2 regions of the Lysinibacillus sp. KU-BSD001 genome follow, and region 1 is predicted to be linked to the other one. Evidence: riboswitches for the same ligand, from Rfam matches in the RefSeq annotation. Region 1 holds a riboswitch; the other holds the start of a gene.
What was found. A riboswitch is a leader RNA that binds a small molecule or an ion and turns the genes downstream of it on or off. The one in region 1 is predicted to bind glycine.
Positions count from the first base shown of each region.

Region 2: it holds a riboswitch for glycine, as region 1 does, so the genes downstream of both, gcvT (glycine cleavage system aminomethyltransferase GcvT) here and AAGS61_RS13330 (amino acid permease) in region 1, are expected to answer to the same signal.

Region 1 covers NZ_JBDQZI010000008.1:165,132-168,559, reverse strand. Annotated here, with positions in the region: gene AAGS61_RS13340 (ring-cleaving dioxygenase) at 1-173, opposite strand, end outside; gene AAGS61_RS13335 (MarR family winged helix-turn-helix transcriptional regulator) at 185-619, opposite strand; gene AAGS61_RS13330 (amino acid permease) at 729-2,069, opposite strand; glycine riboswitch at 2,307-2,383, opposite strand; gene AAGS61_RS13325 (biotin transporter BioY) at 2,645-3,238, opposite strand.
Region 2 covers NZ_JBDQZI010000007.1:36,750-40,177, reverse strand. Annotated here, with positions in the region: gene gcvPA (aminomethyl-transferring glycine dehydrogenase subunit GcvPA) at 1-477, opposite strand, end outside; gene gcvT (glycine cleavage system aminomethyltransferase GcvT) at 496-1,581, opposite strand; glycine riboswitch at 1,868-1,961, opposite strand; gene AAGS61_RS11745 (shikimate kinase) at 2,090-2,602, opposite strand; gene AAGS61_RS11740 (hypothetical protein) at 2,632-2,823, opposite strand; gene AAGS61_RS11735 (hypothetical protein) at 2,801-3,253, opposite strand; gene AAGS61_RS11730 (type II secretion system protein) at 3,199-3,428, opposite strand, start outside.

The DNA of each region.
Region 1 (3,428 bases):
GTTCCTGCTGCTCCTTTATCATCTGCGAAAAATAAATGATATGTTTGAATATCATCTTGATTGACCGTTTTTTTCACTAAACGCATGCCAAGTACATACGTAAAAAATCGATAGTTTTCCTCTGCGCTACTTGTAATCGCTGTTACATGGTGAATTCCTTTTAATACTTCCATCTGAATACCTCCTAGTTGTTTTCCGCCGCTAAGCCAATTGTTTTGAGATGTTGAATCATCTGTTCCACTTCCTCATTCGATAAGCACGAAAATAGCTCTATCATCTTTTGTTCGTGCGCAGGGAAGATCTCCTTCATAAATGTCTCCCCTTCAGCTGTGATGCCTGTATAAATGACGCGGCGATCATTTGGGCAGCCACGTCGCTTCACATACCCCTTTTGCTCCAGTTTATCAATGACATACGTAATACTACTGCTTGCAATCAAAATCTTATTCCCAATCACTTGAATCGGCTGTTCCCCTTTATGATATAGAAATTCAAGCACGGCAAATTCCGTTGCATTTAACTGATATTGTGCCATATCCTTTTTCAATAAATCCTCTAAAGACCTTGAGGCCCGAAGTAACACAGTAATCGCATGTAATACTTGATTGCGTTGTTCCATCCTTGCACCTCTTTTATTTCAAATTCAATTATCTCTAATTCGAGATAATAATAACATAACCATTCCCCATCGTCTAGAAATCTGTTTAAACGTATAAAAAAAGCACTCATTACTGAGCGCTTTTTTTCATTCGAATACGATATAAGATGATTAATAAAATAAACCAAACGGGTGTGAGTAACAATGCTGTTCGTGTCGCTTCTGCATACAGCATAACCCCTAATAAAAATACAAAGAATGCGAGTACTACATAGTTTATAAATGGTGTAAACGGTGCTTTGAATGTTGATGCTTCATGTAATGCACGATTTTTCTTTTTATAAATAATGTGTGAAATTAAAATAATGCTCCACACCCAAATAAAACAGATGGCACTAATCGTTGTCACTAAGCTAAATGCATCATCCGGCATTAACTTACTTAGTAATGCACCTACTGATACGACAATCGTTGATACGATTAATGCATGTTGCGGTACACTTCGTTTATTTAACTTCGCAAATTTTGCACTCGCTTGATTATTTGAACCTAAATTAAATAACATGCGGCTCGTTGAAAACATCCCTGAGTTCCCTGCTGATGCAGCAGAAGTCATCACAACAAAGTTAATAATACCCGCTGCAATCGGAATACCCGCCAATGTAAATACTTGTACGAATGGCGAACTATCGGCTGTCATCGTATTCCAAGGGTTGATGGCTAAAATAACAAATAGCGCCCCTACGTAAAATAATAAAATACGTACAGGAATTTTATTAATCGCAGATGGAATGTTTTTCTTCGGATCAGCTGTTTCAGCAGCTGTCACCCCAACGAGTTCCACCCCAACGAAGGCAAAGACAACCATTTGGAATGCGAGTAAAAACCCACTAATGCCATTCGGGAACAATCCACCATGTGCCCATAAATTTGATACACTCGCTGTACCTGCATCTGTTTGTACCCCTGTTACAATCATATATAGCCCAATAACAATCATCGCAACAATTGTCACCACTTTAATAAGTGAAAACCAAAACTCTAATTCCCCAAATAGTTTTACAGTTAATAAATTTAAAACAAGCAATACGACAACACAAATCAGTGCTGGTACCCACTGCGGAATATCAAACCAGTATTGTGCGTAAATACCTACAGCAATGATGTCTGCCATTGCCGTCATAATCCAACAAAACCAATAAGTCCAACCTGTTACATACCCTGCCCACGGTCCAATATATTCTGTCGCAAAATCGGTAAATGTTGTATATCCTGCATTTGACAATAATAATTCACCGAGTGCACGCATCACAAAAAATAATGCAATTCCGACAATTAAATAGGCCAATATAATACTTGGTCCTGCAAGTGCTATCGCCCTACCAGAACCTAAAAATAAACCTGTACCAATCGTACCACCAATCGCAATAAGCTGTACGTGGCGATTTTTTAAATCTCGCTTTAATTCCATGCTGATTCCCCCAAGTTGTACTTTTGAAACAACATATTCGCGAGTTCACTTACGACAATTTTATAGACTTATATTTGCTATAAAATACAAAAGAGACTAGTGGCAAATAGCACTAGTCTCATTAAACGTAAGAATAACAAAAAAATTCGACATGTTAAAGCTATAAATCGACATTGACAAAAAATCGTCAAATTTACGTGTAACATGTAAACCATTCAGCTAAAAATAGCTGATCTTTATTACCCTTCTGTCCTTTTGCCTGAGATAGTGAACCCTTCGGCGACGCTTTATGCGTTCTCTCCAGAAAATGCTCCTGCTATAGTGTGATCCATAGCATTCAACGCGTTGTATATGCCTTGTTCTTGACAAGGTGATGTTATTTCAAGATAGTTACTATCTTAACAGGAAGGAAGGAGTTATGCAATATAATATTATTTCAGAATATTCTTTCTATAGAGATATTCTACATAAAAAAGAAAAACTCTCGAACGAAAGCACGTTAATGAGCAATACCCATTTTGTAAAAATAATAAAATCCAGTACCTTACAGAACAAGTAACTGGATTTCTCTATTTCTATTTAATCGGAATAAATTTCAATGTTTTCTGAATACGATAAGCGAAGAAACCTGCAAAAATGGCTAAAACGATATCTTTTGGCATTGGCGGAATCATCCAAGCCCAAGCCATTTTGTATGAGAACCCTTCTGGTGCCCCCGCCCATAATGTATAAGCATAGTACATCCAGTTTGTCCCAACTACATAGTTTACAGCCATTGCTAGTAAAGCTGCAACAACATAAGACGTAAACGTTTGGAAACGCTCCACAATCCAGCCCGCTATAAATGCACTTAAAATAAATGTTACGATAAATCCGAATGTTGGCAATAGAACAGATGAGAAGCCGCCACTAAATTTTGCAAAGACTGGCGCACCTGCAAGACCAACCAACATATAAACTGTACAAGCAATAGCCCCTTTTCTGCTACCAAGCACAAGACCCGCGAGAATCGCAAAAAATGTTTGTAGTGTAATCGGTACACCACCGATTACTAAAAACGGCGCAAATGCTGTAATATTGGCACCGATCATCATTAGCGTCGCAAATAATCCGCTATGCACTAAATCAACGACGCGCCACTTTGGTAAAGGTTTTGATACTGTTTCCACAAAAGACACTCCTATCAATTAATGAAATCGTATATAGGCAGAAAAAAGAATCATATAATGACTAAAAAATCACCTATATCGCATAGAATTTATAAGTTAACCTTAAAAATTTTTATGTTAACAAAAATATTAAAGAATATACGTTTTTATGTCAACTCTTTTTTTATTATAGTTAACTAAAATAGTAGAA
Region 2 (3,428 bases), on a different contig from region 1:
AAGAATTTTTTTACGTTTTGTATGGCCAGCAGCAAGCATACCCGCTTCCGCTAAAGCGGTACCACCGTCATACATAGAAGAGTTCGCAAGGTCCATACCTGTAAGCTCTGCAATCATTGTTTGGAACTCAAAAATGGCTTGTAGCTCCCCTTGTGAAATTTCTGGTTGATATGGTGTATATGCTGTATAAAACTCTGAACGAGAAATGACATGGTCTACGATCACTGGTTTATAGTGGTTGTAAACACCTGCACCTAAAAATGATACGTTACTTGCCGTATCTGCATTTTTAGCCGCAAGCTGCGATAACTCTTTCATTAAAGCAGCTTCAGATTTTGCCTCTTTAATATTGTAAAGCCCTTGGAAGCGCACTTTTTCTGGAATATCAGAAAATAGCTCATCGATCGAAGAAACGCCAATCGTTTCTAACATTTCTTTTTGATCTTGTTCCGTCATTGGTAAATAACGATGTTTCATGTTTGACCCTCTTTTCAATTATTTTGTTCGTTTATAAAACGGTGTTTCAACCACAACTGCTGGAACTAATTTGCCACGAATTTCGATTTCTAATGCTGTGCCGATTTCAGTGAATTTTGTGTCTATTAAGGCTAGACCGATATTGCGTTTTGTCATCGGTGATTGTGTTCCCGTTGTCACTTCACCAATCTCCGTTCCGTCTTTCAACACTTTATAGCCATGACGCGGAATCCCCTTACCAACCATTTCAATTCCGACTACTTTACGAGATAAGCCTTCTTCTTTTTGTTTTGCCAGCGCATCTCGACCAATGAAATCGGTATTTAGCTTCACTGCAAAGCCAATCCCTGCTTCAAGTGGTGAAATATCCTTTGACAATTCCTGTCCGTAAAGCGGTAAACACGTCTCAAAACGCAGTGTATCACGCGCTCCAAGTCCTGCTGGTACAACGCGCTCATCTGCTAAAATTTTATCCCATAAAGCAATAATCGCTTCTGGCGTACCGTATAGTTCAAATCCATCTTCACCTGTATAGCCACTACGTGATACAAGCACTGGGTGACCTGCAATTTCAACATTTTCTTTAAACTTAAAATATTTGATATCGCTTAAGTTTTCTGACGTTAACTGTTGTAATACTTCCTCTGCTAAAGGACCTTGTAACGCAATTTGTGCATAGCTATTCGATTGATTTGTAATGGTAACATCGCCAAATTGTTGTGCTACCATCCAGTCATAATCTTTTTCGATGTTTGCTGCATTGACACATAACAGGTAACGATTTTCATCTAAACGATATGTTAATAAATCATCGACAACGCCACCAGATTCATAACACATTGCACTATACTGCGCTCCACCTATTTGAATTTTAGAAATATCGTTTGATAATAGCTTTTGTAAAAAGGCTTGTGCATCTGGGCCTTCTACAAAAATCTCCCCCATATGCGATACATCGAATAAACCAGCGCGATTACGTACTGCATCATGCTCCTCTTTAATCGAAGAAAACTGTACAGGTAATTCCCAACCGCCAAAATCAATTGTTTTTCCACCGTATTTACTATAAGCATCAAATAGCGGTGTGCGCTTTAAGTTACTCATAAAACCCCTCCTGCAATCCTGTATTTTTCAAATTCATTCAACACATAGTACGAATGGTTTAATATTAGAAAGACACATCTCCATAAAAAGGAAGTGGAGATGATGTCCTTTCTATATGCGGATTCCTTTAAAATTGATACTTTTTAGCCACTAAAAAAGGACAGACGAATCCCGTTAATCGGAATTCTCTGTCCTTGCACCTGAAAGTATCACCTATTATTGGCTTCACACCACATACATAGGCTTTCCCCTTTGGTGGCCGGCTTTCCGGCGCTCTCCAGAGATGCGTCCTGTACGAGTCTTTTTGCCTGAGAGATTCATAGCCCTTGCTACTTGCTCCTTCGGCGACGCCACTTCACGTTCTCTCCCCGTACACTCATCCGCCTACTATTCAACATTCGTGTTTATCTAGACGTTCTTAGCCATATCCTAACATTTTAACTGATGAAAAGGCAATCTTTTTTTAAAAAACATCTAAAGGCGAACATTATTTTTCTTTAACAAAAATTCATTCGCCTTTCAAACGATTCACTTGAAACCCGATATATTCAACAATTTGTCGAATTGACCGATTTTCTGTTAATACTTGAATGTGCCCCACTTCTCTATAATATTTTCTCCTATTTTGATACAGCTCATGTAATTCTTCTTTTGAAGAACGTTGCACAATCGGGCGATTTTGATCATTACGAATTCGAACATAAATATCTTCAAAGGTAGCATCGAGAAAAAAAACTAATCCTGATCTTCGCATAATTCGGCGATTTTCTTCCTTCATCGCTACTCCTCCACCCGTTGCGATAATACATGCCTCGTTACGAAAATTTTGTAGAAATTCCGTTTCAATCTCACGAAACCGTTCCTCTCCGTATTTTTCAAAAATTTCAGGAATCGTCATCCCTTGCTGTCGAACGATTTCATGATCCATATCGTAGTAGGGCATTTTTAAAAAGTAACTTAATCGTCGGCCAATAGCACTTTTTCCACATCCCATAAAACCTACTAAATAAATTTTCCGCACGCCAATCACCTTCTTTATCACTTCAAAAATTATAACTCATGGATTAATACATTTAGTATATCAATCGTAGCACGAACATTCGACAATTCCAATGTGTTATAAATTTTTATTTCCATTTGAAATGTGACTGCATACGTAACACAAGCACTTGTCAACAAAAATAATAAAACAATAGTAATCGGAAAAAGTGCGCCATATTCATTCCGCAGATTGTACCACAATAAATATCCGCTCCTTCTCCACACCTGATTCTAGCTGTGCCTTTAACACTAACTTATTGTCATCTAAAAAGAATGTGGCATTTTTTACACCTGTTAACAATGTTTCATTCCCACTCTTTTGACGTTTCCATAAAGTATTATTTAAAAAACGAAGATTGTATGTGTGATGAGGTGTTGTCACGTTCACAGTTAAGCCATCTGTTGATACAGTCACTACGCTATCATAGGGCAAATAGTGACTAATATCCGTAACACCTATTTCCCAATCTGCCTCTATTCTTTTTTGTTGCATGCCGGATAATTCGTTAAATTCCATCACTAAAAAATAGATAAGATGTGCAAATACAACAAAGAGTAGTAAATGTAACAGTGCTTCTATAAATGTAAAGCCATCTTCGCTTCTTCGATTATTCCGTCCGATTTGATACACATTAACTGTGGCCCCTTCCAATTGGAATATTCAACACAAATCTCACCATGCTCATAACGCCAATTATAGTCCAGATTCTCAATGGTTATCGTACCTTGTGTCACGCCTGTTGTTACCACTTGTTTTACGCCGTTATAAGCTACTTCACTCGCATAATACGCTATTTTTTGATCGA